Regions from separate parts of the Mesorhizobium sp. DCY119 genome, predicted to be linked through region 2. Evidence: riboswitches for the same ligand, from Rfam matches in the RefSeq annotation. Region 2 holds a riboswitch; each other region holds the start of a gene.
The links. A riboswitch is a leader RNA that binds a small molecule or an ion and turns the genes downstream of it on or off. The one in region 2 is predicted to bind cobalamin.

Region 1 (10,186 bases), 2.3 Mb from region 2:
GATGGTGCCGTGGAACGACCGGCTGCAGGTGCTGGAATGCATCGGCGTGATCGACGAGGCGTCGGAGGTGAAGACCTTCATCTTCCGCTCCGACAACCAGACCTGGTTCCGCTACCAGCCCGGCCAGTTCGTCACGCTGGAACTGCCGCTGGAAGACGGCCCGCTGATGCGCACCTACACGCTGTCCTCCAGCCCGTCGCGGCCGTTCTCCATCGCGGTCACGGTCAAGGCGCAGGCCGGCAGCGTCGGCACGCGCTGGATGTTCGACAATCTCGTGCCCGGCGTCCACATCAAGGCCTACGGCCCGGCAGGCGATTTCTCCCATCACAACCATCCGTCGGCGAAATACCTGTTCGTCTCCGCCGGTTCCGGCGTCACGCCGATGATGTCGATGCTGCGCTGGCTGAACGATTGCGCGCCATGGACCGACGTCGCCTTCGTCAACTGCGCGCGCCGCCCGGAAGAGATCATCTTCCGCAAGGAGCTGGAACTGCTCGGCAGCCGCATGCCCGGCCTGTCGCTCGGCTTCCTCATCGAGGAGCGCTCGAACCGAGAAGTCTGGAGCGGCCATATGGGCCGCATCGATGCCGTGCGCCTGCCGCTTCTGGCGCCCGATTTCCGCGACCGCGAAGTCTTCTGCTGCGGCCCCGACCCGTTCATGCGCGCGGTGCGCCAGATGCTCGAGGCCGCAGGCTTCGACATGGCGCATTATCATCAGGAAAGCTTTGGCGCGCCTCCGGTGGAAGTCGTTCCGGCGCCGTTCTCCGACGCCTCCACGCCCGCGCCCGATAGCGCGCCTGTCGAGCAGATCACCCCGATCCGCTTTGCGCTGTCGGATATCGATGCCGACTGCGTCTCCGGCCAGACCGTGCTGCAGACGGCCCGCGCTTCCGGCGTGCGCATATCAGCCGCATGCGAGTTCGGCCTGTGCGGCACCTGCAAGATCAAGAAGGTCTCGGGCGAGGTCGAGATGAGCCACAATGGCGGCATTCTCGACCACGAAATCGAGGACGGCTTCATCCTCGCCTGTTGTTCGAAGCCGCTCGGTGCGCTGACGGTCGAGGCCTGATCCATGGGCTCGCATTGGCAATCGGGCGCGATCGAGCGTCCCGCCGGCTCGGCTGCGTCCGTCGAAGACCCAGCCCTGTCGTGCCCGGAAGATATCTTCCTGTCGTGGCTGCTATGGCTGCCGCAAGGCAGCGACATACGCACTGCCGCCGCCCGCGAAGTCGCTCGCCTCGATCGCCGTGCGCCATTGCCCGATGGCCTGCGCCGTCTGCGAGGCATGTTCATGCTCGCCGCAAACGGCTCGGCCGTTTAGGCATTTCCACATCGGCTTTTTCCACACACCGCCAAACCCGGTTGACGCTCGCCGGACGCACAGCTACCAGTGGAATCGGAATTGGTTCCGCTTCACGGCGGATGAAAAGGGAACACGGTGAGATCGACAGATCGAAGCCGAGACTGCCCCCGCAACTGTAGCCGGCGAGCTTTCTTTCAACCAGGCCACTAAAAGCGCTTCAGCGCGATTGGGAAGGCGAAAGACAAGCATAGACCCGGAAGTCAGGAGACCTGCCTTTTCCGGTCACCCATGCTTGAACACGGGGTGTGTTCAGGCGCGGTCGCCCGTGGCGGTGACATTTGAAAAAGTGTTGCCGCATGCCGGGGTTGGCCGAGGGTTCGATGTCGTCGTTTCATAGTCTGCCTGTCGATCATTTTCCTGTCTGCGGTTTGTCATCAAACCTTCGGGCGCGCTTTGCCGCCCGCCAAAAGCCTATCGGGGGCAGACATGCAGAAATCGACCATTTTGGCTGGCGCATTGGCGCTGGCTTTCACGAATAATGCCGGCGCGCAGGAGCTGGATGACGGCGCCGCGGACGTAATCAAACTCGACACGGTCGTCGTCACAACGCCGCTGCGGCGCGAGACCACGCTGGCGCGCTCGACCTCGTCGGTGACGGTCATCGACCGCAGGGAGATCGAGCAGTCGGCAGCACCCGACCTGCCGTCGCTGCTGAAGTCCTATACCGGCGTTTCGATCATTTCCTATGGCGGGCAGGGGGCGTCGGCCAATGTCTATCTGCGCGGCATGTCGGCCACCCAAACGCTGGTGTTGATCAACGGCGTGCGGGCAAGCTCGGCCACCAGCGGCACGACCTCCATCTTCAACATCCCGCTGGCTTCGATCGAACGCATCGAGGTCGCCAAGGGCGCGCATTCGGCCCAGTACGGCGCCGACGCCATGGGCGGCGTCGTCAACATCATCACCAAACAGGGCGGAGCCTGCGCCGATGGCCGCAATGCCTGTGCCACGCTCACCACCGGCGTCACCCATCCCTGGGGCGGCTATGTCTCCGGCACCGTCCAGGGACGCAGCGAAAGCGGCGTGAACTACGCGCTCAGCGGCAGCCTGCTGGGCACGCGCGGCTATGACTTTACCACGCCGCTCGCCTGGGGTCACGAGCCCGACGATGACGGCTTCCTGCAAGGCTCGGCCAATCTTTCGCTCTCGAAGGAATTTGATTGGGGCCGGCTCTACGCCGACGGCCTGTTCGCGCGCGGCCGTAGCCAGTACGACGCGACGTTCCCATCCGCAAACGAAGTCGACACCACGACCTTTGCCGGCAAAGTGGGCGCGCATGTCCTCCATTCCGACAGCTGGTCCTCGACGGTCGAACTCAGCTCCGGCCTCGATTACTCGACCAATTTCCGCGACGACGTGCCGGGTGGCGACAGCCAGTTCGACACGCAGCGCTACGGCATATTCGCCTCGACCGAAAAACGCTTCGAGACCGGCAAGGCCAGCCACATCCTGACGGGCGGCGTCGAAGCCTATCGCGAGCAGGTCGATTCGACCGTCGACTTCGCCGTCGATTCGCGCGACCTGGCCGCACTTTTCAGCCAGTATTCGCTGGAGTACGAGGCGCTCCGCGTCGACACGGGCATCCGCTATGATCACAGCAGCCAGTTCGGCAGCGCCACCACCTACAATGTCGGCGCGAGCTACGAAGTGCTGCCCGATCTCGTGCTGCGCTCGTCCTACGCCACCGGCTTCCGCGCGCCGACCTTCAACGATCTCTATTATCCCGGCTATTCCAACCCGGATTTGAAGCCTGAAAAGTCGCGCTCCTACGAGGTCGGGCTGAACTGGCAGGCAACGGCTGGCACCAGCGTCGACCTCGCTTTCTATCAGACCTTCCTCGCCGACGCGATTGCCTCCAATCCGCCGACCTATCTTCCCTTCAACGTCGCAAGCGCCCGCATAACCGGTTTCGAGGTGACGCTGGCGCACCGCTTCAGCGACGAATGGAGCGGCAAGGCCACGATCGACATCCGTGAGCCGCTCAACCAGGACAATGGCAAGTACATTCCCTATCGCGACCGCTTCAAGGCAACGGCCGAACTCACCTACAGCCCGACCGAGCAGCTCGACCTGACGGCGAAAGTTCTCTATGGCGCGGCGCGCTATTCCAATGCGGCCAACACCGTCGAACTGCCGGACTACGTGACGGTCGATTTCACCGCGCTCTATGCCCTCGATGCGCAGTCGCAGTTCAAATTCTCGGTCGAGAACATGTTCGACGAGGAATACGCCACCGTCACCGACTACCGCGCGCCGGGGCGCACTTTCAATCTGAGCTTTACGCGAACGTTCTGAACGGTGAGGTTCTGCATCGGGCCTCTATTGGGGCCCGGTGCCCGGAGAAAAGCATGAAACGAATCATGGCGATCTTGATGGTCTCGGTTCTCAACGCCTCTGCGGCTCTCGCCGCCGAGGCTCCGCATCGCGTCGTCTCGATGAATGTCTGCACCGACCAGCTCGCCATGCTGATCGCCGGCGAGGGCCAGCTTTATTCGGTCTCCTATCTCGCCGGCGACAGGAATGCGTCGGTGCTTGCCGATCAGGCTGGCGGCTATGTGGTCAACCATGGGCTGGCGGAGGAAGTCTTTCTCATGCAGCCGGACCTGATCATCGCAGGCACCTTCACGACGCGCACGACCGTCGAGCTTCTGCGGCGGCTCGGCTTTCGCGTGGAGGAATTTGCGCCGGCAAATTCCCTTGACGACATCCGCGAACACATCTCGCGCATGGGCACGCTGCTGGGACGGCAGGAAAAGGCGTCTGCGCTTCTGGCCGAGATCGATGACGCGTTAGCGAAGCTCCGCGCGCAGCCGCCCTCCGGCAAGTCTGTCGCGACCTACTCCGCCAACAGCTACACCTCCGGCTCCGGCACGCTGGTCGATGCGCTGATCGGCATCTCCGGCCTCGAAAACATCGCTGCGCGGCTCGGCCTCACCGGCACGTCGAAACTGCCGCTGGAACTGCTGGTGCTCGCCGATCCCGATCTCGTCGTCTCCAGCGAGGGCGATTATCCAGGCCCCGCACTGGCCGAGGAGGGCTATGTCCACCCTGCCTTCAAGGCGCTGACAGCGGGCAGCACGGCCGTCAATATCCCGTCGAAGTACACGATCTGCGGCGCCCCCTTCACGCTCGAAGTCGCGCGGATTCTGCAGGATGCGGCGGGGGCGGCCAAATGAGCGAGACCGCCCGCTACCGCCTGCTGCTCGTGGTGCTTGGCGCAGCGACACTCATCCTGTTCCTGCTGTCGCTCACCGTTGGCCCCGCTGCACTTGGTTTTACCGAAAGCATCGCCGCACTGTTCTCATCGAAGGCCGGCGCCATCGCCCTCATCATGCAGGAAATCCGCCTGCCGCGTGCCATCCTTGGCCTGATGATCGGCGCGACGCTCGGCCTATCTGGTGCAGCGCTGCAGGGCTATCTGCGCAACCCGCTGGCAGAGCCGGGATTGATCGGCGTCAGCGCCACCGCCTCGCTCGGCGCGGTCATCGCCATCTACACCGGCTTCTCGGCGGTCTTCCCGCTTGGCCTGCCGCTGGCAGCGCTTGCCGGAGCCGTGCTCGCGGTGCTGGTCGTGCAGGCCATGGCCGGCATGAAGGGCGGCGCGCTCACCATCATCCTCGCCGGCGTCGCAGTCTCAAGCTTCGCCGGCGCCATGACCTCGCTGGCGCTCAATCTGTCGCCGAACCCGTTTGCCGCACTCGAAATCATGTTCTGGATGCTCGGCTCGCTCACGGACCGCTCCATGACCCATGTCTGGCTCGCCGCACCTTTCATGATCGTCGGCTGGGTCATGCTCGCCTCGCTCGGGCGGGCGCTCGACACGCTGACGCTCGGCAATGACGCCGCCGCCAGCATGGGCGTCGATATGCGCCGCGTGCAGTTCCTGGCAGTGTTCGGCACCGCCGCGTCTGTGGGGGCCGCAACCGCTGTTGCCGGCGCCATCGGCTTCGTCGGCCTCGTCGTGCCGCATATATTGCGTCCGCTGGTCGGCTCGCGCCCGTCGCGGCTGCTGCCGGCCAGCGCGCTCGGCGGTGCCTGCGTTCTGCTCGCCGCCGACATTCTGGTCCGCATCATCGCGCCGGGAAAGGACCTCAAGCTCGGCGTCCTGACGGCCATCGTCGGTGCGCCGTTCTTCCTCTGGCTCGTCTACCGCACGCGGAGGAACCTGCTGTGACCCTCCTTGCCATCGATCAACTTCATGCTTCGCTCGGCGGCAAGCCGGTACTGCACGGGCTTTCGCTTGCCGTTCAGGAAGGCGAGTTCGTCGGGCTGATCGGCCCGAATGGTGCCGGCAAATCGACGCTGCTGCGGGCGGCCCTCGGCCTCATCCCCTCGACCGGAAAGATTGCGATTGCCGGCAAGGATGCAGCCTTCATGCCGGCGAAGGAGCGCGCGCGTCACCTCGCCTATCTGCCGCAGGAGCGCGAGATCGGCTGGCCGGTTTCGGTCGAGATGCTGGTTTCGCTCGGCCGCGCGCCGCATCGGCCTGCCTTTGCCGGACTTGATGCGGCGGACACGGCAAAGATCGAAGAAGCCATGCGCCGCATGGAGGTCGACGCCTTCCGACACCGTCCCGCGACCGACCTTTCCGGCGGCGAGAAAGCGCGGGTGCTGATTGCCCGCGCGCTCGCGCAGGATGCGCCGCTGCTGCTGGCCGACGAGCCGACCGCCGGCCTCGACCCTTCGCACCAGATCACGCTGATGCGCCTGTTTGCGGCACTCGCCTCGGAGGGCCGGGGCGTTGTCGCTTCGCTGCATGATCTTGGCCTTGCGGCGCGCTGGTGCACGCGGCTCGTTCTCATCGACAAGGGCCGCATCGTTGCCGACGGCGCGCCGCGCGCGGTGCTGACGGCCGCGCGCCTGCGCTCGGTCTATGGCGTAGAGGCTTATCTCGGCGAGACGCAAGGCGGCATGCTGGTCATGCCGCTGGACGTCGCCGGCTGACGGACTTGGGAGGGCGAAACATGGAAACGCTGCAAAACCTCATTCGCGATCATCTGCGCGACTGGCAGACGGGCTGGAGCATGGGCACCTTCGGCGCGATCGCCGAATTCCATCAGGATCGCGACGAGACGCCGGTCATCGATGATGGCTTCACGCTGTCGCGCGCGACCCGGCGCGGCGCGATCCATATCGACCGCAAGCGGCTGGATGAAGTGGTGCCGGTCGCTTATGAAACCGTCAGCCCGCGCGCCCATCGCTGGAGCCAGGCGGTCGCATTGTGCCTGCCGGAAGCGCTGGCGCGTCGTGAGGCCCGTTCCGTCCTGACAGAGCTTGGTCCCGACGACGACGCCATTCGCGGCATAGACCACACCGGCATCCTGTTCGACATGGGTCTGTCGCTCCCGCAATGCGATTTCTGCATCCGCACCAGCGATCCGAAGCTGCTGACAGTGCTGCGCGCCAATCTCGGCCATTCGCTGTTCGAGCACGACAATGCCGCCATGCCGGCCATTCTTTCCGCCCACCCGCACCGCGTCGCGCTGACCCATATCGGCCGCGTCGAGGTGTTCCAGAAGATTGGCGGCCCCGACACCGGCGGCGTCTCGCCCCCCGGTCCGCACACGCATCTGCTGCCGAAGCTGTTGCGAACCGGTCGCACCCATTCCGCCAACACGCCGATCCCGGAAGGGCTGATGCCGCTCGGTTCGCTTCACCCCGGCAATCCGGTCATCGGTGCCATGGGCGAAGACATCGAATTCGATGCTGGGCTGCATCGGCATTTCCAGGATCTTTATTCCGCCTATGGCGACCCCAATCTGGTGATGCTGAAGCGGACCGTTCTCGGCGCGCTGCAACGTGGCGGCGACCCGGAAGGTTTTGTCATTCCCGATGGCCGCTTCGAGCGCGGCGTCGTGCGCCTGGCGCTACGCCAGCAGGCGCGGCTGGCCGAGCATCAGCAGGATTCCGAACTGGCACACCGGCTTACGATATGGCGCAGGGTGCATGACCAGCGCAGCGACGCCGAACTGGAGGACGACGATTCACCGGGGCATTGACTGGTGATTTTTGTGAGTGTTTTTGCGGCAGAACTGCCCCTTACCCTCTCCCCGTAAGGACGGGGAGAGGGGGTCATCAACGTAGCGGCCAGCCTCCGTCTACCCATCATTGCGGGAGAAGGACGAAGCTCGACGCTGACGCTCCCTCTCCCCATTTTTCACGGGGAGAGGGTAAGGGTGAGGGGCAACCTCAACCTCAAATCCGCTTCCCGTCCTGATCGAACAGAAACGCCCGCGTCCCGTCGAGGCCGAAGCGCGCGCCGTCGCCGGCGTTGAAGCTGCGGGCATCGCGGCTTTCCACGGTGATCGTGCCACCCTCGGGCAGTTGCGCATGCGCGTAGGTGACGCCGCCGAGACGCTCGACCAGCGTGACCTTGCCGGAAAGCGCGCTGGCTGCCCCGTCTGCCACCACGAAATGCTCGGGCCTTATGCCGAGGCTGACCGCCGTTCCAAGCTTAGGCGGCGCGCCGCGCGTCGCGACCGCCATGCCCGTCAGCCCAAGCTTCGGCGCCGCTACCATCGCCTTGCCGCCTTCCACGCCGACGACCGTCACCGGCACGAAGTTCATGCGCGGCGAGCCGATGAAGCCGGCGACGAAACTGTTGTCGGGGTTTTCGTAAAGCTCCAGCGGCGCGCCGACCTGCTCGATGCGGCCTGCGCGCAGCACGACGATGCGGCTTGCCAGCGTCATCGCCTCGACCTGGTCGTGGGTGACGTAGATCATCGTCGTGCCGAGTTCCTGATGCAGCCGCGCGATTTCGATACGCATCTGCACGCGCAATTCGGCATCGAGGTTGGACAGCGGCTCGTCGAACAGGAACACGCCAGGCTGGCGCACGATGGCCCGCCCGATCGCCACGCGCTGGCGCTGGCCGCCGGAAAGCTCGCGCGGCTTGCGTTGCAGATAGGGTTCGAGATGCAGGATCTTGGCGGCTTCCGCCACCTTGCGGTCGATCTCTTCCTTCGGCCGCTTCGCCATCTCCAGCGGAAAGCCCATATTGGTCGCCACTGTCATATGCGGGTAGAGCGCATAGGTCTGGAACACCATGGCGATGCCGCGCTTGGCCGGGTCTTCGCCGGTCACGTCGCGTCCGCCGATCTCGATGCGCCCGTCCGAGGTGGTTTCGAGCCCGGCGATCATGCGCAGCAGCGTGGACTTGCCGCAGCCGGACGGCCCGACGAAGACGACGAATTCGCCATCCTTGACGTCGAGATCGACGCCGCCGATCACCTCGGTTTCGCCGAAGCGCTTCTTCACTTTCTGGAGCGACAGGCCCGCCATGACTATACCTTCAAACTATTTGACCGCGCCGTCGGTCAGGCCGGAAACGAACCAGCGGCCGACAAGGGCGAAGAGGGCGACGACCGGAATGATCGCGGCTGTGGCGCCGGCAAGCAGCAGGCCCCAGTCGATCTGATACTGGCCGATGATGCCGGCAAAGCCGACGGGAATGGTGCGCCGCGCATCCGACACGATCAGCACCGAAGCGAACAGATATTCGGTCCACGACGAGATGAAGGCAAAGATCGCGACGCTGGCGATGCCCGGCGCGATCAACGGCATCAGGATGCGCACGAGAATGGTGGTCGTCGGCGCACCGTCGACCACTGCTGCTTCCTCGATCTCGCGCGGGATGGTGGCAAGGAAGGAGCGCATCATCCAGATCGAGAAGGGCAGCGCGAAGGCGACATTGACGACAACCAGCGCCACCGGGCTGTCGATCAGCCCGACCTTGGCGAACAGGCCGTAAAGTGGGATCAGCACGACGACGCCGGGGAAGGCATAGGCGAGCAGGATCGTGCGGTAGAGCGCATTGCGGCCGGGAAATTCCATGCGGAAAAAGGCATAGGCCGCTGGCAGAGCCAGCAGCACCGTGAACGCCGTCGAGAACGAGGCGACGATGAGGCTGTTGATGAGATAGACCGGGAAGTCCGACGCCTGCAGCAGCTTCTCGAAATGCTGCAGCGTAAAGCTCTCCGGGATCATCGTCGGTACGCGCTGGATGATCTCACGCGGCAGTTTGATCGAGCCGGTGATGACCCACCAGAACGGCATGCAGATCAGAAGCGCGATCAGCAAAAGCCCGCCATAGAGCGACAGCGCCTGTCCGAATGTGCGTTTCATCGGGCGGCCTCCTGCGCGGTCATGGCGCGCGTGGCGAGGAAAGCAAAGCCCATCAGCAGGATACTGGTCAGCACCGAAACGGTTGCCGCTTCGCTCAGCCGATAGCCTTTGAAGGCGGTCTCGTAGATCAGCACCGGCAGCGTCTGCGTGGCGCCCGCCGGTCCGCCCGCAGTCAGCAGCCAGATCACATCGAAGACGTTGAAGGACAAGAGCGTGCCGACAACGCCGAGTACCAGTAGCGTCGGCTGAAGCAGCGGCCAGGTGATGCGCTTGAAGCGCTGGAAGGTGCCTGCACCGTCGATGCGCGCGGCCTCGTAGAGATCGCTCGGGATGCGCGTCAGCCCGGCCAGCATCATCAGTGCGGTGAAGGGAAACCAGCGCCAGGAATTGATCAGGATCAGCGTCGTCATGGCGCTTTCGCGGGTGGCGAAGAAGCCGACAGGGCGCTCGATGACGCCCGCTTGAATGAGCAGTGGGTTGATCATGCCGCCCGACGATGACAGCAGCCAGCGCCAGATGATGACGACGACCACAGTCGGCACGATCCAGCTCAGGATGACCCAGGTGCGGGCGATGCGGACGCCGGGAAATTTCTGGTTGAGGATCAGCGCGGTCGCCAGCGCAAGTGCCGTCTGCACCACGGCGTTGCCCAGAACCCAGACGACACTGCGCCCCAGCGCGCGCCAGAACCCGGCGCCG
Region 2 (10,186 bases):
CTTTGCGCGCGCGTCGATCGCCAGCGTCGTTCCGATCCAGGCCTACGAACTCCTGCAGAACAAGCAGACCGTCTCACTGCTTTATACGCTCGTTGCCTTCATCGGCCTTTCGGCAACGCTGTTCATGCCGATGCTGATCGGGCGTTTTTCGCGGCGCTGGATCTACACGACAGGCGTGGTGCTGCTCGCCGTCGGTTCGCTGCTGTTCATGACGCATTCGCTGCCGGGGCAGATGTTCGGCATGCTGGCCCGCGTCATGGGGGCGAGTGCGCTGGCGATCACGCTCAACCTCTACATCATGGACCACATCCGCAAGACGGACATCATGCAGGCCGAATCGCTGCGCATGGCGGCATCGATGATCGCCTGGACCGGCGGGCCGACGCTTGGCGTCTTTCTTTACACGCGCTACGGAATCTTCGTCACACATGGCGTGGTGGTTGCCTTCGCGACGGCGCTGCTCATAACCTTCTGGTACTTCCGCCTCGGCGACAATGCGCTGATCCGACCGGGCAAGACGCGACCGGCCAATCCCCTCAAGAATATCGGCCGCTTTGTCGCCCAGCCACGGCTGCGGCTGGCATGGGTAATCGCCTTCGGCCGCTCCTGCTTCTGGACGACGTTCTTCGTCTACGGCCCGATCCTGATGGTGGTTACGGGGCAGGGCGAACTGGCCGGCGGTCTTCTGGTTTCGGCAGGTAACGCCCTTCTGTTTGCTGCCATCTATTGGGGCAGGGCGGGCCGGCGCTTCGGCGCACGAAACATCATGACGTTTGCCTTTTTCGGCATGAGCACGGCGCTGTTGCTGGCAGGCCTTGGCGGCGAGCGATTGCCGCTCGTCACCGGCGTCTTCCTGCTGTTCGGCGCGCTGTTTGCGGTGGCGCTCGACGCGCTCGGCTCGACCGCTTTCATGCGCGCGGTGCGCACCTATGAGCGGCCACAGATGACCGCCGTTTACCGCACCTATCTCGATCTGTCGGAGCTTCTGCCGCCTCTGGTCTACTCGGTTGTGCTTGCCTTCTTCGGCCTTGGCGCGGTGTTCGTCACGCTCGGCGTCTTCACGGCCATCTGCGGCTTGATCACCTGGCGTTTTCTGCCGAAGTCGATGTGAGCGCCTGCGCATGCTTGCCGCGCACCCATTGATGAAAGCGCTGAAGCTCATATTCCTCCGGCATCAGCACGCCCGCCTCGTGGCGCAACGAATGCAGGCCTCTCTGGTTGATCTCGCAAATGGCCGCGTCCTCCTCCAGCACCTGGATGCCAAACCTGACGATGTTTTCGAGGTCGGTTCCGCCTGAGGTCAACGCTTCCGGCAGGAAGAGCCATTCCGCCACCAGTTCCGTCTGTTCCGGTCCCAGCGGCACCAGCCGCACGGTGCGGACATAATCGACATGGCCGACGACGAACATCGACGGCAGATGCGCGGCATAGGTCTGGCCGGCGCCGCGCTCGGCCTCGGTCAGGTCTGGAAAAGCCGGACCATGCACGCGCCCGTCCTCAGACCACGTCTCGGCGCCGGCCCGCAGGCCGCCGGAATATTCGGGCGCATCATTGTCGGCATGAAGCGCCCATTCCGGGTCGTCGTGGCGTGCCATCAGGCCGCGGCCATAGATCGGCACCAGATGCGACAGGGATTTATGGACGCCGGGGCAATGCAGGCACTCGTTGAAGTTTTCCCAAAAGATTTTCCAGTTGCAGTTCATCACCTTGCGAAACGCATGGCCGGTGACGAGGTCTTCCAGCGGCCAGTTGCTTAGGTCGGCGGAGCCGGCGTCAAAAACATCTGCAGCCGAGCCTTGCACATTTTCGGCCAGGTTGACGAAGACGAAGCCACGCCAGACCGACAGCGCCACCGGATAGAGCTGGTAGTCGGCCTTGTCGAAGCCTTCAGGCAGCGATTTCGACGGCACGCGCACGAGATCGCCGCGCAGCGAATAGGACCAGGCATGATAGGGGCAGGTGAGCAGCCGAGCCTTCAGCCTGCCTTCGCTCTCGCCGCAAAGCTGCGAGCCGCGATGGCGGCAGGTGTTGTGGAAGGCACGCAGCACGCCGGTCTCGTCGCGGATGATGAGGATTTCCTGCGTGCCGAGTTTGAACACGCGATAGGCGAGCGGCTGGGTGACATCGGCCTCGCGGCAGGCCATGATCCAGTTTCGATACCAGATCGTGTCGAGATCGCGCTGGTATTCGGCGTCGCTCCAATAGGCGCGGGACGGCAGCGTCACCTCCGCTGTTCGAAGCCCGTTATAGGCTTTGCTTTCCGCTGGGCCTGCCGTCATCGCGCTATCCTCCGGTGGGGTCAGCGGATACCTGTGCGGAAAATTTGTCAATTCCGGCGACGGTTGCCCGATCGTCAAATTACGACCTTTCCGGCAGGAAAAAGGGCGGGAAATTGGTTTGCCGGGCGGCGGGTTTATCCTTATAGTCGCCGCTGTCGTCGGTTCCGCGAGGAATCAATAGGGAATGCGGTGCGGGCAAAATCTGCCCAAAGCCGCGGCTGCCCCCGCAACTGTGCGCGGCGAGCTCTCCCCAGATGCCACTGAGAATTTTCTCGGGAAGGCGGGGAAGGGTGCCGACCCGCAAGCCAGGAGACCTGCCGGCGACGTCGGAAACTCTAGGTGCCCTCGGGTGGAGGGTGAAAGGTATTTGGAAATGAACACGGTTTCTTCGTCGCTCGGCGCAACAGCAGGTTCGGCCTCGCGCTCGATGCAGTTGGCAATGGCCGGTCTGCTCGGCCTCTTCGTTATCGGCTTCGTCGGCTTCTCGCATATGGAAGTCGTCCATAATGCCGGCCACGACTATCGCCACTCGATGGCGTTTCCCTGCCACTAACGAAGGACCGCTCCCATGACATTGTTTCGTAACGTCGTGTTCATCGCGGCGATCGCAGGGCTATTGTCCGGCATCGTCATGACGGCCATGCAGACCTATGCAACCGTTCCGCTGATCCTGAAGGCGGAAACCTTCGAGAACGCCGGAGGCGGCCACGAGCACGCTGCGGCCGCCGCCGATAGTGCGCAAACCGCAGCTCCGGCGGCTGAAGCCGCAGCACCCGCCCACGAGCATGACGAAGAAGGCTGGGCGCCGGCGGACGGTTTCGAGCGCTTCGCCTTCACAGCACTTGCCAACATCGTCACCGGTATCGGCTTTGCGCTGGTTCTGGTGGCTGCTTCGGAACTTGCCGGTGGCATCGCCAACTGGCGCCAGGGCATTTTCTGGGGTTTTGCCGGTTTTGCCGTGTTCACGCTGGCGCCGGGCCTCGGCCTGCCGCCGGAACTGCCGGCCATGCCTGCGGCCGATCTTGCCGCCCGTCAGGTCTGGTGGATCGGCACGGTGGTTGCCACCGCCGCTGGTCTCGGCCTGATCGCCTTCCGCTCGTCGCTGGTGTTTTCGCTGATCGGCGTGGCCCTGATCGTTGCGCCGCATCTGCTCGGCGCGCCGCAGCCGGCCAGCCACGAATCGCCGATCCCGCCGGACCTGCATCACCAGTTCGTGGTCGCCGTAACCGTGACGAACCTGATCTTCTGGGTGGTGCTCGGTGCAGCCGTCGGCGTCATTCGCGGACGCTTCACCGGAACGGCGACAAGCCTGCGCGACAGCTTTGCCTGACGCCACTTCGCTGACCTTCCTGCTCGGCGGTGCGCGCTCCGGAAAGAGCGCGCATGCCGAGCGGTTGGCCACCGCATTCCCTGCGCCCTGGACCTATATCGCCACGGCGCAGGCTTTCGACCATGAGATGGTCGAGCGCATTGCGCTGCACCGCGCCCGCCGCGCCGAAGGCTGGCAGACGATCGACGCGCCGCTCGACCTTGCCGATGCCATTGCCGATGTGCCTGATGAACAGCCTTTGCTGGTCGATTGCCTGACGCTCTGGCTTTCCAATCATTTGCTGGCCGATCATGATCTGGAACGCGAAAGCGAAATGCTGGAGGCCGTTCTGGCCAAGCCGCGCGGTCCGTGGTTCGTCGTCGCCAACGAAGTCGGGCTCGGCATCGTGCCGGACAACGCGCTCGCGCGGAAATTCCGCGATGCTGCTGGCCGGCTCAATCAAAGGATCGCCGCCCGCGCCGACCGCGTATTCTTTATGGTCGCGGGTCTGCCGATGCAGGTGAAATGAGATGAAAGAAATCGACGAAAAGGAAGCCGAGCGCCACAAGGCCAAGATGGCCAAGCGCAAGGCGATGCAGGACGCCGAGGTGGCCGAGAAGACGGTTACCGAAAAGGGACTGCTCATCGTCAACACCGGCCCCGGCAAGGGCAAGACGACGGCTGCATTCGGGCTGGCGCTGCGCATGCTCGGCTATGGCAAGCGCGTCGGCGTGGTGCAATTCGTCAAGGGCGCCTGGCACACCGGCGAGAAGGATGCCTTCGCCACCTTCGGCGACCGCATGGTCTGGCACACGATGGGCGAGGGCTTCACCTGGGAGACGCAGGACATCAAGCGCGATATCGCCGCTGCAGAAGCCGCATGGGCCAAGGCGGTCGAGCTTATCGCCGACCCGTCGATCAACCTCGTCGTGCTGGATGAGCTCAACATCGCGCTGCGCTACGATTATCTCGACCTCGACAGCGTGGTTTCGACCCTGAAGAACCGGCGCGAAGGCCTGCATGTCGTCGTCACCGGCCGCAACGCCAAGCCGGCGCTGATCGAGGCGGCTGATCTGGTGACCGAGATGGGCTCGGTGAAGCATCATTTTTCGGCGGGGGTTAAGGCGCAGCAGGGGATTGAGTTTTAGGCGGTGCGTCCTTCGAGGCTCGCCCATCGATGTCTGCGGCACAATTTCCATGCCCTGCGGGCTCGCACCTCAGGATGAGGGAGGTAGGCGGCTTGTCTTACCCAAGGCCTGCCAGGTTGTCCCACGGCCCGCTAGCTTGTTTCACCCCGACACCTGCCAACAAGTATTTCACATCACAGCACTTCAGATAACAAGCGTTTCAGAACTTGGCGTGAAAGCGCACCCACCTCCCTCATCCTGAGGTGCGAGCCCGCAGGACATTGCCGTTGTGTCGTAAACTCTGACGGGCGAGCCTCGAAGGACGCACCCCTATCCGAGCCACATCCCAAGCGACAGCACCCCAAACCCCACAATCATCAACGCATCCGCCGTCCAGTAAAGCCTCAGCGCGCGCCTGATGTCTGCGGCATTCGCCTCGCGCCGGCCATCGCCCATCGTCGCATCCTCGACCATCACGCCGCCATAGACACGTGGGCCGGCGAGCGACAGGCCGAGCGCGCCAGCCATGGCCGCTTCCGGCCAACCGGCATTGGGCGAGCGGTGTTTCGAGGCATCGCGCCAGACGCTGCGCCAGGCATTGGCAGCACTGGCACCGGGCACGATCATCGCGGCAATCACCAGCAAAAGCGCGGTCAGCCGCGAGGCGGGCAGGTTGATCAGGTCGTCGAAGCGGGCTGCAGCCCAGCCGAAAGCTTCATGCCGCTTCGTGCGATGGCCGATCATCGAATCGGCAGTGTTGGCAGCCTTGTAGGCGACGCCGCCGGCCAGCCCGCCGATGCCGAGCCAGAAGGCGGGCGCGACAATGCCGTCGGAAAAATTTTCGGCAAGGCTTTCGATCGCGGCACGGCTGACGCCGGCCTCATCCAGCCGTTCGGGATCGCGGCCGACGATCTGCGACACGGCGCGTCTGCCGGCCTGCAAGCCGCCGCGATCGAGCGCGTCGGCCACCGCTTTCACGTGGCTGGCAAGGCTGCGCTGCGCCAGCAATGTGCTGGCGAGCAGTGCCGACGCGACAATGCCGAGCGGGGAGAGCGAAAACAGCGTTTCAAGGAAAAATGCGAAGCCCGCCGGGATGGCAATCAGCACGATCAGCGCCACCACGCCGCAAATGCGGCGTGATGCGTCGGATTGGGTGGCGCGGTTGAGGTTCTTGTCGAGGAAAGAAATGAGCTGGCCGATCCAGATCACCGGATGGCCGATTGCGCGCACCAGCCGATCCGGGTAACCGAGACCCAGTTCGACGAGAAGCGACAGGAAGGCGAGCAGGACGAACATGGCGCTGGAAAACAGGAGTTCGGTGACGGCGGTGGCCGATCACGGCGGCAGCCTCGGCCGGGCGGCAGCGCTGTTTCCGCAAGCGCCGCTGCCCTGGATCGACCTGTCGACCGGGATCAATCCGCACTCCTATCCGCTTTTCGATCTCCCTGCCACAGCCTTGTCGCGGCTGCCGGAGCCGGACCGTGCGCGCGAATTGGCAGCGATTGCGGCAAGCGCCTATGGCGCGCCATCCGTGGCCAATATTGCATCCGCACCGGGCACGCAGATATTGCTGCCACGCGTCGCCTCGCTGGTGAAGCCGGGCAGGGCGCTGGTGCTGGGACCGACCTATGCCGAGCACGCGCGGGCCTGCGCGATTGCCGGCTATACGGTGTCGGAAGTTCGCGATTTCGAGGCGCTTTACGATTCTGACCTGGCCGTCATCGTCAACCCAAACAATCCTGATGGGCGCGTGATTGCGCGCGAAAAGCTTCTTCATCTCGCCGCCGCGTTGCACGCTAAAGGCGGGCTGCTGGTGGTCGATGAAGCCTTCATGGATGTCGGGCCGCAGTCCGAGCGCGCCGATGGCGATGTCGGGCAGGGCGGTCTCGTCGTGCTGCGCTCCTTCGGCAAGTTTTTTGGCCTTGCCGGCGTGCGGCTGGGTTTCGCGATTGCTGCCGAATCGGTGGTTGCCCGGCTGGATGCAGAATTGGGGCCGTGGGCCGTTGCTGGCCCGGCGCTGGAATATGGCATCAAGGCGCTGGCTGACACCTCCTGGCAGGTGGCGATGCGCGACAAGCTCAACGACGAAGCGGCGCGACTCGATACTTTGCTGGCAAGGCATGGCGTGATCGTCAGCGGCGGTACCAGCCTGTTTCGATTCATGAAAACACCTCACGCCGCGAGAATGTTCACCGCGCTGGGCGAAAAGGGTATCCTGCTGCGAAATTTCAGCTGGGACGCCTCCGCGCTCCGCATCGGCCTGCCCGGCAGCGAAGCGGAGTGGCAGCGTCTGGAGCACGCACTCGCCGCTTGGGCGGCCCGGCATGCCGGCAAACTCACCGAGGTTCGGTCATGATCTATGTCTGCCCACTGTCGAAGATCGATGAGACGGCGACGCGTATCGGCGCAAGCCGGATGGTTTCGCTGCTCAACACCGGCACGGCGTTGACCCGTCCGGCGGTGATCGCACCGGAAAACCATCTGCTGTTGCTGATGAACGATATCGCCGAGGCGCAGGAAGGCATGACCTTGCCGGGTGAGGACCACGTGCGCAACCTGCTCGATTTTGCCGGCACCTGGGATCGCGCACAGCCGCTGCTCATCCATTGTTTTGCCGGCATCAGCCGTTCGACGGCGTCGGCCTATATCGTTGCGTCGGCGCTCTCGCCGCATCGCGACGAGGTCGAACTGGCGAACACGCTGAGGCAGGCATCGCCCTCGGCAACGCCCAACCCGCGGCTGATCGCAGTAGCCGACGACATCCTCGGGCGTGGGGGGCGTATGGTGGATGCCATCCGCGCGATCGGACGCGGCGCTGACGCTTTCGAAGGCACACCGTTCGGCCTGAGCCTCTGATCAAGGCAGCCAGTCGGCCAGTTTTGCTTTCCTGACGTCTTGCAATAGGCGGATGAAGCCGTCGGCCTGATGCTCGGCCGTCAGCTTTCCCTTTTCTGCCGTGGCGATCGCAGCATTGCCGACGACGCCGTGCTTGTTGAGGTCGGTGGCGACCCAGGCGAAGGCATGCGTGCCGGTCTGGCGCAAAAGGTCGAATTGCTGCTCGGCATTGGCGACATTGGAGACGAAATTCTCGGCCTTGCCCATGTCGACCAGATCAGGCCGGAAATGCAGCATCAGCGAGGTCTCGACATCGCCGCCATGGATGCCTTGGCGGTCTTCCAGTTCCGGGTACATGCCTTCCGGCCGGCCGAAACGCTGCCAGCTCGTTTTCACCGCCAGCATGTCGAAGCGCACGCGCAGCTCGCGCGTGACGATGCCCATGATCTCCTCGTTGCCGCCATGCGAATTGACGACGACGAGCTTGCGCACGCCAGCCCGCGCGATGGAGACGCCGAGTTCCGTCCAGGCTTCGATCAACGTTGTCGCCGGCAAGGTCAGCGTGCCCGGCGAAAAGAGGTGCTCGTTGGATTTGCCGACTGCCTGCACCGGCAGGATGCGGATATCGAGATCGTCGGGCAGGCGCGTGATGACGGCGTCCAGCATGCCGTTCATGATGGTGGTGTCCGTCGAAACCGGCAGGTGAGGCCCGTGCTGCTCGATCGCCGCGACGGGTAGGACAGCGATCGTCCTCTCCGGATCGATCGAGGCATATTCGGTGGTCTTGTAGTCGCCCCACCAGACGCGTCTTTTTGTTTGGGCCACTGGAAACTCCGAAAAGAGAATAAAGGTTTGCGCTGCCCCTCATCCCGCTGCCGCAACCTTCTCCCCGTATAGCGACGGGGAGAAGGAGGAAGCTCCAGCGTTGACGCCTCCCTCTCCCCGTTTTTCACGGGGAGAGGGTAAGGGTGAGGGGCAGCGCCAATCTCTGGATCATTTAACGATAGAGCGAAGCGCTGTCGACTTACCCAGCCGCGATCACCTCGATCTCGACGTTGAACTCCGGCCGGGCGAAGCCGGAAACAATCATCAGCGTCGAAGCCGGCGCCGGATCAGAAAACAGCCGGTCACGCACGTCCATATAGGGCCGCAGATGCGCGCTGTCGGTGACGAAGGCGTTGATGCGCACGATGTCCTTCAGCGTCAGGCCGGCCTCGCCGAGAATTGCCGCGATATTGCCGAAGCAGAGCTCGGCCTGCGCGCCGGCATCCTCGGGGATCGCGTCATCCGGCCCAATGCCGAGCTGGCCGGAGCATAGGACAAGGCGCTTGCCTGCCGGCACTTCGACGCCGTGGCTGTAGCGCGCAAAGGGCGGTTTTATCGTTTTCGGGGTGAGGAATCTGAACATGAAAATCTCCGGGTCGACGCAAGCCTAGATCGGTTGAGCATCACGCTTCAAGCCATTGTGCATGCTTTCCAACCATGATGGACAGACGCCCGGAAAATGGGCACGATGCCGGGTGAAATGGCACAAGCGCGCCGCTGGAATTGCACGATGGCGTCATCATCCATGCAAACAGCCAATGGCATACGTCTTGCTTGAAGACTTTGTTACCCGGCGACAATCGCGCGGGCCGAAACAGGGGTGTTGTCGATGAACAGGAAATTCTGCTTCTCCGTCGGCGTGATCGCGCTTCTTGGCGCTTCCGCTTCGACCGCACTGGCAGCCGAAAAGATCACCTACATGACCAACTGGTTGGCCCAGGCCGAGCATGGCGGCTACTATCAGGCGGTTGCCGACGGCACCTATGCCGCCTGCGGCCTGGACGTCACCATCCAGCAGGGTGGACCGCAGGTTAGCGGCCGGCCGCTGCTTCTGGCCGGCAAGATCGATTTCTACATGGGCGGCAACCTGTTGCAGGCGTTCGATGCCGTGCAGCAGAACATTCCGCTGCGCATCGTTGCTGCTTCCTTCCAGAAGGAGCCGCAGGTGGTCATGTCCCATCCGGGGCAGGGTCTCGACAAATGGGAAGACCTGAAGAACGCCGACCAATACATCCTGGGCGACGAGGGCGCGCAGAGCTTCTTCCAGTGGATGATCACCGAATTCGGCTTCGATCCCGCAAAACGCGTGCCCTATACCTTCAATGCCGCGCCCTTCATTGCCAATACGAAGTCCATCCAGCAGGGCTACGTCACCTCGGAGCCTTTCGCGGTGGAGAAGGAAGGCGGCTTCAAGCCCAACACCTTCCTGCTAGCTGATTACGGCTTCAGCACCTACGCGACCACGATCGAGGCGATGCAGGACACGATCGACAAGCGGCCGGAAGTGGTAAAATGCTTCGTCGATGGCTCGGCCAAGGGCTGGTACAATTATCTCTACGGCGACAACAAGGCCGCCAACGAAGCGATCAAGAAAGACAATCCCGACATTACCGACGAGCAGATCGCGTTTTCGATCGAGCAGATGAAGAAGTTCGGCATCGTCGATTCGGGCGACGCGGAAAAGCTCGGCATCGGCGCCATGACCGACGAGCATATCGCAGGGTTCTACGCCAAGATGGTCAAGGCCAAGGTCATCCCCGAAGGCCTCGATATCAAGAAGGCCTACACGCTCGATTTCGTCAACAAAGGCG
Region 3 (10,186 bases), 1.5 Mb from region 2:
GATAATGCGATCGTCCGGCGTGTCGAAGACGTAATGCAGCGCCACCGTCAGCTCGACCACGCCGAGGCCCGCGCCAAGATGCCCGCCGGTATGCGAAACGGCGTCGATCAATTCGGCGCGCAACTCCGAAGCGAGCTGTGGCAGGTCGCTTTCGGGCAGCAGCTTGAGGTCCGCGGGAATGCGGACCTTGTCCAGCAGCGGCGTTTTGGGTGGCAAAGTCACGAGGTCGAAGCCTGTCTGTAATCCATTTAGTCTACAGATTGGAGATAGAGCGTCGGCTCCGGAAAGTAAATGTGCGGTGATGACGCGTATCCCAGCGTCATAAGCATCAACTTTCAGGCAAAGGTATGAATTCCTGGTCGTCGCCTGGCACGATGTCGAAGCGGCCGGTCTTCCATTCCTGCTTGGCCTGCTCGATTCGTTCCTTGGAGGACGAGACGAAATTCCACCAGATATGGCGTGGCGAACCGAGCGAAGCACCGCCGAACAGCATGAAATGCGCGCCGTTTTCCGCCGAAACGACGATCTCGTCGCCCGGCTTCAGCACCAGCAGACGGTTTTCGGGGAAACGGTCGCCGGAAATCACAATGCTGCCATCGAGCACATAGATGGCGCGTTCCTCGGCGTCGGCTGGAATGCTGTAGCTGGCGCCGGGGGCGAGGCGGATATCGGCGTAGAGCGTGTCGTGATAGGTCGTCACCGGCGCGCGCATGCCTTCAAGCTCGCCGATCACGACGCGACCGGTCACGCCCTCGGCACTGAATTCGGGCAGCGTTGCGCTTGCGGTGTTCTCGAACACCGGCGCGATTTCCTCCTTGTGGTCGGGCAGCGCGATCCAGGTCTGCAGGCCGGAAACCGACATCGGCGCCCCGCGCATTTCCTCGGGCGTGCGCTCGGAGTGGACGATGCCGCGCCCGGCGGTCATCAGGTTCACGTCACCGGGCGAGATCACCATCTCCGTGCCGAGCGAATCGCGGTGCCTTATCTTGCCATCGAACAGATAGGTGACGGTCGAAAGACCGATATGCGGATGCGGGCGCACGTCGAGCGCCTTGCCGGCGCGCAGGATGGCCGGACCCATGCGGTCGAAGAAGATGAACGGCCCGACCAGCCTGCGCTTGGCCGTCGGCAGTGCGCGCCGCACCTCGAAACCGCCGATGTCCTTGGCGTTGGGAATGACCATCAGCTCGATGGCATCGCAGGAGAAGGCGTCACCCGGTTCGGGATCGCGTGCGGGAAAAAAGCTCATGGGACACTCCGGTCTGCGGTTGCGTTCAACCTTATGCAGAGAGGCTACGCCCCAAGCGCGACAATCGAAAGTCCCATACCGGAGACGGCATGTTCAATCGCTGAGCCTAGAACAGGCGCACGACAAGCGTCATGCGTTTGCAAAACGCAGCGCCGAACGGGCCTTCGCCTTGGCGGCTTCTTCCTCGCGGTTGCGCGGATGCTGGTGCGTTTCCATCGAATGCAGCAGTTCGTGCGCCGCCTCCCCTATCTTATCGACGGCGCGGTTGAAGGCTTCCTCGTTCTTCTTGGAAGGTTTCGTCGTACCGCTCAGCTTGCGGACGAACTGAAGTGCTGCGTCGCGGATCTCGTCATGCGTCGCCGGTGGCTCGAAATTGAACAACGTCTTGATATTGCGGCACATCGTCAGCTCCCGGATTTTCCATCGACCCTTTGTCTGCTTCATAACTGGGCGCGAGGTGCCGCGACGTCAAGTCATTCACCGTCGAGCGGCTCCGTGCCCACGGGCTTGCCGTCGCGCGACAGGCGGATTTTCTCGACCTTGTCCTCGGCGGCCTTGAGCAGCCGGTCGCAATGGGTCTTCAGCGCTTCGCCGCGCTCATAGATCTTGATCGACTGGTCGAGCGGCACGTCGCCGCGCTCCAGATCGTCGACGATCTTTTCCAGCGCCTCCAGCGCCTGCTCGAAGCTCATCGCCTTGATTTCTTCACTCGGCTCGGTAGCCATTCCTTATCCTTTCATCAGGCGCTTCACATGCGCCGCGACCGAGAACGACAGGCCCTCGAGGTCGTATCCGCCTTCCAGCAGGCTGACGAGCCGGTTGCTCGCATGGCGCGTGGCGCGGTCCATGAGTTCGCCGGTCGCCCAGTCGAAATCGTCTTCGGTCAGGTTGATCTCGGCCAGCGGGTCGCGGTGATGCGCATCGAAACCGGCCGAAATGATGATCAGGTCCGGCGCGAAATCGTCGATCGCCGAAAACACGCGCGAACGCATCGCCTCGCGAAAAATGTCGCTGCCGGTCTGCGGGGCCAGCGGCGCGTTGACGATGTTGCCGGCGCCGGTCTCGTTCTTCGCGCCGGTGCCGGGGTAAAGCGGCATCTGGTGCGTCGAGCAGTAGAGCACGGACGGGTCGTCCCAGAAGATGTCCTGCGTGCCGTTGCCGTGATGCACGTCCCAGTCGACGATGGCGACGCGCTCGGCGCCGTGCTTCTTCTGTGCATAGCGCGCGGCGATCGCGGCATTGTTGAACAGGCAGAAGCCCATCGCCGTGGTCTTTTCGGCATGGTGCCCCGGCGGGCGGCTGGCGACGAAGACATTGTCGGCCTTGCCGGAAAACACGTCGTCCACAGCCGCGTTCGCCGCACCTATCGCCGTCAGCGCCGCGATCCAGCTTTTGGGGCTGGCGGAGGTGTCGGCGTCGATGGAACGGATACCCTCTTGCGGGATAGCCGCGCGCACCTTTTCGACATGGCTTTCCGGGTGAGCGTAAAGAATCGTCGCCTCGTCGCCCTCCGGTGCCTCGACTCGGTCGAGTGCGGCAAAGGCCTCGTCTTCCAGCACGCGCGCGATTGCACGCAGGCGGTCCGGGCGCTCCGGGTGGCCGGGCGGCGTCAGATGCTCGAGATAGATCGGATGTGAATAGAGACGCGTCGTCATGCAAACATCCTATCAGGAAAGACCGTGCCGCCGCCATGCGTCGGCCCCCGAAGCCTGGGGAAAATCCTCTTTGCGAAGTCATAGGTCGGCATCGGGGGATGTTTTTGCAAGCGTTGCGCGTTAAGTCTTCGGCACTGTCAGGTGCCCGCCGCAAGGTGGGAGAATCGGGAACACGGTGAAAATCCGTGGCGTGCCCAACGCTGTAAGGGGAACCGCATCGGCAAATGCCACTGTTCGCGAGAACGGGAAGGCGCCGCAAGCGGGATGAACCCAAGCCAGAAGACCGGCCCGGTAGAGATAGTCATCCGCGTGGACAGGCGGAGCGACATTTTTCGATCGCAAGGGGAAATGCGATGAATGTTGTCCGCAACCACGTCTGCCGTGAAAATGCTTTCGAAGACGCCGAGCGCGATGCCGTCTACCGCGCCATCTTCACCCGCCGCGACGTGCGCAGCCATTTTCGTCCAGACCCGATAGACGATACGGTGCTGGCCCGGCTGCTTCTCGCCGCCCATCACGCGCCTTCCGTCGGCTTCATGCAGCCCTGGAACTTTATCGTCGTCCGCGACATGCAGCGCCGGCAGGCCGTGCGCGATCTTTTCCTCGCCGCCCGCGAGCAGGAACTGCCTAATATCGCCGAGGAGCGGCAGGCGCTCTACCGCAAGCTGAAACTGGAAGGCATCTGCGAAAGCGCGCTGAACCTCTGCATCACCTGCGACCGCTCTCGCTCGAAGGGTTCGCCGCTCGGCCGCTGGCACAATCCCGAGATGGACGTCTACAGCACCGTTTGCGCCGTGCAGAATTTCTGGCTGGCGGCGCGCACTGAGGGCATCGGCGTCGGGTGGGTCAGCATCCTCGACGCGGACGCTTTGAAGCGCGTGCTGAACATTCCCGGCCACGTCGTTCCGATCGCCTATCTCTGCGTCAGCCATGTCTCGGAATTCGCGCCGCGACCCGACCTCGAACGAAACGGCTGGGGCGCCCGCCTGCCGCTCTCCAGCCTGATCATGAGCGAGACCTTTGGCGGCGAAGGCGAAGACGCACTGAAGGAGGTCGCTGACGAAGCGAACCGTTCGTGACCCCTCTCAGCCCTTCTCGACCAGCAGCCCGTTAAGCAAGGTCTTGAAGGCCGAGACGGCTTTGCGTGAGGTTTCCTCGGGATCATCGGAATTCGCGATCCTCTGCGATGCTTGGCTGCTCGCGCCATTGATCAGCCGCGCAGCTGTGCCCGCATCGAGATCGGGAACGACAATCCCCTCCTCCTGCAACCGGGTCAGGTTTTCCGTCATCGAGGCTTCGCAGGCGCTGGCGTTCGGCCATTGCGACGGATCGCCCAGCACGGCAGGGGCGTCGCGGAACAGGATGCGCTGGATTTCCGGGTCGAGCGCCAGTTCGATGTAGCTCGTGCATTCGTCGACGAAATGCTGCCAGCGCGTCGGCGCCTTTTCCGCGATTTCGCGCACCCGCACCGCCATCTCGCCGTCGATCTCGGCAATGACGGCCTGAAGCAACCCCTTCTTGTCGCCGAAGTGATGATAAAGCGCGCCGCGCGTCAGGCCGGCTGCGGCGGTGAAATCGTCCATCGATGCTTCCGCATAGCCGACAGTGCCGAAGGCATGACGCGCAGCCTCCACCAGCTTGGCGCGCGTTTCGGCGATCATCTCCTTGCGTGGTTTATGCGCCATCAAATCTCCTTCGCATACGATGCGTATATTATTTGACATACGCGACGTATGCAACTATCTAGATTGCATACGCCACGTATGTAAGTGGTGCCCCTCTGGAAATCCAGGAGCGTTCGATGTCCAACCCCTATAGCGAGATATTCAAGGCGCCGGGAGCCAAAGGCTTCGCTGCCGCCGGTTTTATTGCGCGGCTGCCAATCGCCATGGCGCCGATCGGCATCGTCGCCATGCTGTCGCAGACCCATGGCGAATACTGGCTGGCGGGTGCCGTCTCTGCAACCTATGCGCTGACCAATGCGGTCTTCGCCCCTCAGATCTCGCGGCTGGTCGATCGCCTCGGCCAGACAAGGGTACTCGTGCCGACAACGATCATCTCGGTGATCGCCTTCGCCGCACTCCTGATCGCCACCAACCAGAACTGGCCGATCTGGACATTGTTCGTATCGGCGTTTGTGGCCGCGGCAATGCCCAGCATGCCGGCAATGGTGCGTGCGCGCTGGTCCGAGATTTTCCACGACCGTCCTGAACTCAACACCGCCTTCGCCTTCGAATCGGCTGCGGACGAACTCGTCTATATCGCCGGCGCGTCGCTGTCGGTGGGCCTCAGCGTGGCCCTGTTCCCGGAAGCGGGCATGCTGGCGAGCACGCTGTTCCTCGCATTCGGATCGGTGGCCTTCATCCTGCAACATTCGACGGAACCCGGAATCAGGCCGCTGGACCATGGTGGCGGCGGCTCGGCGATCCGGCAGCGGCCGGTTCAGATCATCACCTTTGCCCTGATCTTCATCGGCGCGATCTTCGCGACCGCTGAAGTCAGCGCGGTGGCGATCACCAAGGAACTCGGCCAGCCGAGCGCTGCAAGCCTTGTCATCGGCGTCTATGCCGTCGGCTCCTTCGTGGTCGGCCTGATCATCGGCGCGCTGAACCTGAAAATGCCGTTGCAACGCCAGCTGGCCATCGCGGTCGCCATCATTGCGCTGACGACACTGCCGCTGCTGGTCGTGAATACCGTGCCGTTGCTGGCGCTGGCCATCTTCGTCAGCGGCGTGGCTATCTCGCCCACCTTCATCACCGCTTTCGGCCTGATCGAGCGCCGCGTACCGGCAGCAATGCTGACCGAAGGGGTCACCTGGGTGATGACCGGCATCGGCATCGGCATGGCGCTCGGCTCATTCGCAACCGGATGGGTGGTGGATAATTACGGCGCCCACAACGGCTTCTGGGTGTCGGTGGCAGCCGGCACGATTGCGCTGCTGACCGTGCTTCTGGGCCAGAGGTCGCTCGGCGGCGAGAGACGCATGGTTTCGCCATTGCCGCAGCCGGCAGAATAAGCCGGCTGCAAAGAAGAAGGGCTCCGGTCGGTCGACCGGAGCCCTTCGTTTTTTCAGGTTTTCCGTTTTACAGGATTTCGGTCTTGGCGATCTTGATGCCGAAACCTTCCAGCCCGATGTAGTGGCGCTCGCGCGAGGCGATCAGGTTGATCGAGGAAATGCCGAGATCCTTCAGTATCTGCGCGCCAAGGCCGATCTGGCGCCACTCATCCTCGCGCCGCCGCGCTTCCTCATGGTCCTCACGGTCGTGCGTGGGCCGATTGCGCCCCTGATCGGCAACGCCGACCGAGCCTTCGCGCAGATAGACGATGACGCCGCGCTCGCGCTCACCAAGCGCCTTCACGATCTGGTCGAGACGGCATCCCGTGCCGAAGACATCGGCAACGACATCCTCGGTTTGAAGCCGTACGGGCACTTCGACGCCGTCGCGGATATCGCCGAAGACGATGGCAAGATGGTGCATGACGTCCCATGGCAGCGTGTAGGTATAGGCCTTGGCCTTGCCGCCGGGCGTGTCGATATCGAAAGTATCGACGCGCTGGATCAGCGTTTCCTGGCGCTGGCGATAGGCGATCAGGTCTGCGACCGAAACCTGCTTCAACCCGTTCTTTTCGGCAAAGGCCGCCACCTGCGGCCCGCGCATCACCGTGCCGTCGTCATTGACGAGTTCGGAAATGACCCCGACCGGCGGCAGGCCGGCAAGCTTGCACAGATCGACCGCGGCTTCGGTGTGGCCCGAGCGCATGAGCACGCCGCCTTCGCGCGCGATCAGCGGGAAGATGTGGCCCGGGCGCACGAAATCATTCGCGCCGACATTGCCGTTGGCAAGGTTGCGCACTGTCAGCGTGCGGTCGTCAGCGGAAATACCAGTCGTCGTGCCGTGCTTGAAGTCGACGCTCACGGTGAAGGCGGTTGTGTGGGCCGAATCATTGTCGGCGACCATCGGCGCCAGGTTGAGACGCCGTGCATCCTCGCGCGTCATCGGCGTGCAGACGATGCCGGAGGTATGGCGCACAATGAAGGCCATCTTCTCGGCCGTGCAGTGCACGGCCGCGACGATCAGGTCGCCCTCGTTCTCGCGCCCGTCATCGTCCATGACAACGACGATCTCGCCACGCTCGAAGGCCCGCAGCGCCTCGACGACTTGTTTCTGGTCATAGGACATTTTGTTGCTCAGCGAATAGAGAATAGGGAGTAGTGAATAGGGGAATGGGAAGAACTGCGCCAAGCAGCGTAAAGGGTAATTTTTCTACTCACCACTCACTACTCCCCTATTCTACTCTTCCCGTTTGCCCGCGATGGCGCAGATAATGATCGGCGATGGCACAGGCAACCATGGCCTCGCCGATCGGCACGGCGCGGATGCCGACGCAGGGATCGTGACGGCCCTTGGTACGCACCTCGACATCGTTGCCGTCGACATCGATCGACTGGCGTGGCGTCAGGATCGATGAGGTCGGCTTGACCGCGAAGCGCGCGACGATCGCCTGCCCGGTGGAGATGCCGCCGAGAATGCCACCGGCATTGTTAGACAGGAACACCGGCTTGCCGTCATTGCCTATGCGCATTTCGTCGGCGTTGTCCTCGCCGGTGATGCGCGCCGCCCAGAAGCCGTTGCCGATCTCGACACCCTTGACCGCGTTGATTGACATCAGGTTCGAGCAGATATCCTGATCGAGCTTGGCGTAGATCGGCGCGCCCAGCCCTGCCGGCACGCCATCGGCCACGATCTCGATGACCGCACCGACCGAAGAGCCGGCCTTGCGGATGCCGTCGAGATAGTCGGCGAAAACCTGAACCGAGCCGGGATCGGGCGTGAAGAAGGGGTTTTCCGGGTCGTCGATGAAGTTCCAGTTCCAGCGGCTGCGATCGATCTCCTTGACGCCCATTGAGATCAGCGCGCCGCGCACGGTCATGCCCGGCACGACCTTGCGGGCGAGCGCGCCGGCAGCAACCCGCGCCGCCGTCTCGCGCGCCGAGGAGCGGCCGCCGCCGCGATGGTCGCGTATGCCGTATTTGACGTCATAGGTGTAGTCGGCGTGGCCGGGACGGTACTGCCGGGCGATCTCGCCATAATCCTTGGAGCGCTGGTCGACATTCTCGATCATCATCGACACCGGCGTGCCGGTGGTGATCATCGTCTCGCCATCCTCGTCCATGACGAAGCCGGAGAGGATCTTCACCTCGTCCGGCTCGCGGCGCTGCGTGACGAAGCGCGACTGGCCCGGCCGGCGCTTGTCGAGTTCGCTCTGGATCTCGGCCTGCGTGAAGCGGATGCCCGGAGGGCAGCCGTCGACGACACAGCCCAGGGCCGTGCCGTGGCTTTCGCCCCAGGTGGTGACGCGGAACAGATGTCCGAAAGTGTTGTGCGACATAAGAAACAGCCCTGCCCGGCCGCTAGCCGGTTTCGTGCTGCGTTCTATTGGCGTTTTCGGCGGTGGTCAAACCGTCATCCGAAAGGATTAAGTTTTGACACATTCACGATGTTAGTAGTCCCTTCATTTGGCCATCTATGGTCAGCTGCCGCCTGCCGGCGCGCAAGGAATTTTGAGAGGAAACCCATGCGTACCCTGATCGGCGCCGTTGCCGCTGTTTTGATGATTTCGAGTGCCGCCTATGCCGCCGAGGCCGAAGGCCACATCAAGAAGATCAACCGCGATGCTTTGACCATCACCCTCGAAGACGGCAAATCCTACAAGCTGCCTGATGAATTCGACGTGGCTGCGCTGAAGGAGGGCATGGACATCGTGCTCGCCTATGACGAGGTCGGCGGCGTCAACCAGATCACCGACATGCAGTTGCCGGAATAGCGTTCGCTCGTTTCTCAGAGACTGTTTGATAACTCGCCCTGCTGTGAGATGGCCGGCAGGGTAGAGCCAGCAACGGTCTCTTACTGCCATTCCAGATAATCGTCCTGCAGCCGCAGCACCATGTCCTGCGGCACTTCCAGTGCAGCGGCCTGACGCCCCGGCATGTTTTCGACCAGCCGGAAGATGGTGCGGATGACGCCGCCATGCGTCACGCAGACCGTCGGCCTTCTCAGCGCCTCGAACCATGGCTGCACGCGCTCAAGCAGCATCTGGTAGCTTTCGCCGGCATCCCCCGGCGGAACGAATTCCCATTTGTTGGTCTTGCGCGCCCGCGTGCAACCCGGCTCGCGCTCTTCCAGCTCGGCAAAGGTGGACCCCTGCCAGTCGCCGAAATGCACCTCCATCAGGCGCGCGTCTGTGCTGTAACCGGTCGGGTCGAGCCCCATGACGGTACGAACCCGCTCCATCGTCTCGCGGGTGCGCCGCATCGGGCTGGCGACGAAATCGAAGCGGAGCGGGTTTTCGATCAGTTCCGCCAGCCGAGCACCGTTGCGGTCAGCCTGGGTGCGCCCGATATCGGTGATATCGGTGTCGGCCTGTCCTTGCAGGCGGCCTTCGGCGTTCCATTCGGTCAGGCCGTGGCGCACGAAATAGACAAGCGGGGGCATGGCGTGTCCAAAAATTGCGGAATGCCGGACTATTCAGTCCCTGACGGTCGAGATGTCCGGCGCGTCGACGGCCTTCATGCCGACGACGTGATAACCCGAATCAACGTGATGCACTTCGCCGGTCACGCCGCGCGACAGGTCCGACAGGAAATAGAGACCGGAATCGCCGACTTCCTCCGGGGTCACCGTGCGCTTCAGCGGCGAATTGTATTCATTCCATTTGAGGATATAGCGGAAATCGCCGATGCCTGATGCCGCCAGCGTCTTGATCGGGCCGGCCGAAATGGCGTTGACGCGGATGTTCTTGCCGCCGAGATCAACCGCCAGATAGCGAACGCTGGCCTCGAGTGCGGCCTTGGCCACGCCCATAACATTGTAATGCGGCATCACCTTTTCAGCGCCATAATAGGTCAGCGTCAGAAGCGACCCGCCGTCCGGCATCAGCGCTTCGGCGCGCTTGGCGATGGTGGTGAAGGAATAAACCGAAATGTCCATGGTGCGCAGGAAGTTGTCGCGCGTCGTCTCGACATAACGGCCGTCCAGCTCCTCCTTGTCGGAGAAGGCGATGGCGTGGACGAGGAAATCGATCTTGCCCCACTTCTTGGCAACATAGTCGAAAACGGCATCCAGGCTGGCGGGATCGGTCACGTCGCAATGGCCTGCAAGATGGGCGCCGAGTTCGGCAGCCAGCGGCTCGACACGCTTCTTGAAGGCGTCGCCCTGATAGGTCAGCGCCAGTTCAGCACCATGGTCGGCGCAGGCTTTGGCTATGCCCCAGGCAATCGACC

Region 1: it holds a riboswitch for cobalamin, as region 2 does, so the genes downstream of both, DZG07_RS23415 (TonB-dependent receptor) here and DZG07_RS10890 (CbtB-domain containing protein) in region 2, are expected to answer to the same signal.
Region 3: it holds a riboswitch for cobalamin, as region 2 does, so the genes downstream of both, bluB (5,6-dimethylbenzimidazole synthase) here and DZG07_RS10890 (CbtB-domain containing protein) in region 2, are expected to answer to the same signal.

What each region holds. Positions count from the first base shown of each region.
Region 1 is NZ_CP031834.1:4,782,309-4,792,494, reverse strand. It holds gene DZG07_RS23425 (hybrid-cluster NAD(P)-dependent oxidoreductase) at 1-1,069, shown strand, start outside; gene DZG07_RS23420 (hypothetical protein) at 1,073-1,321, shown strand; cobalamin riboswitch at 1,387-1,595, shown strand; gene DZG07_RS23415 (TonB-dependent receptor) at 1,790-3,658, shown strand; gene DZG07_RS23410 (ABC transporter substrate-binding protein) at 3,712-4,539, shown strand; gene DZG07_RS23405 (iron ABC transporter permease) at 4,536-5,537, shown strand; gene DZG07_RS23400 (ABC transporter ATP-binding protein) at 5,534-6,307, shown strand; gene DZG07_RS23395 (hypothetical protein) at 6,328-7,362, shown strand; gene ugpC (sn-glycerol-3-phosphate ABC transporter ATP-binding protein UgpC) at 7,559-8,644, opposite strand; gene DZG07_RS23385 (carbohydrate ABC transporter permease) at 8,660-9,487, opposite strand; gene DZG07_RS23380 (sugar ABC transporter permease) at 9,484-10,186, opposite strand, start outside.
Region 2 is NZ_CP031834.1:2,250,662-2,260,847, forward strand. It holds gene DZG07_RS10880 (MFS transporter) at 1-1,111, shown strand, start outside; gene DZG07_RS10885 (aromatic ring-hydroxylating dioxygenase subunit alpha) at 1,080-2,279, opposite strand; cobalamin riboswitch at 2,422-2,616, shown strand; gene DZG07_RS10890 (CbtB-domain containing protein) at 2,653-2,832, shown strand; gene DZG07_RS10895 (CbtA family protein) at 2,848-3,609, shown strand; gene cobU (bifunctional adenosylcobinamide kinase/adenosylcobinamide-phosphate guanylyltransferase) at 3,602-4,117, shown strand; gene cobO (cob(I)yrinic acid a,c-diamide adenosyltransferase) at 4,119-4,736, shown strand; gene cbiB (adenosylcobinamide-phosphate synthase CbiB) at 5,046-6,011, opposite strand; gene cobD (threonine-phosphate decarboxylase CobD) at 6,010-7,071, shown strand; gene DZG07_RS10920 (tyrosine phosphatase family protein) at 7,068-7,571, shown strand; gene DZG07_RS10925 (creatininase family protein) at 7,572-8,375, opposite strand; gene DZG07_RS10930 (RidA family protein) at 8,575-8,958, opposite strand; gene DZG07_RS10935 (ABC transporter substrate-binding protein) at 9,205-10,186, shown strand, end outside.
Region 3 is NZ_CP031834.1:3,759,004-3,769,189, forward strand. It holds gene dxs (1-deoxy-D-xylulose-5-phosphate synthase) at 1-222, opposite strand, end outside; gene DZG07_RS18260 (pirin family protein) at 329-1,249, opposite strand; gene DZG07_RS18265 (DUF2277 domain-containing protein) at 1,379-1,651, opposite strand; gene DZG07_RS18270 (exodeoxyribonuclease VII small subunit) at 1,723-1,974, opposite strand; gene DZG07_RS18275 (histone deacetylase family protein) at 1,978-2,904, opposite strand; cobalamin riboswitch at 3,027-3,211, shown strand; gene bluB (5,6-dimethylbenzimidazole synthase) at 3,258-3,983, shown strand; gene DZG07_RS18285 (TetR/AcrR family transcriptional regulator) at 3,990-4,589, opposite strand; gene DZG07_RS18290 (MFS transporter) at 4,706-5,920, shown strand; gene ribB (3,4-dihydroxy-2-butanone-4-phosphate synthase) at 5,988-7,085, opposite strand; gene aroC (chorismate synthase) at 7,192-8,295, opposite strand; gene DZG07_RS18305 (DUF1344 domain-containing protein) at 8,482-8,730, shown strand; gene DZG07_RS18310 (histidine phosphatase family protein) at 8,811-9,398, opposite strand; gene fabI (enoyl-ACP reductase FabI) at 9,432-10,186, opposite strand, start outside.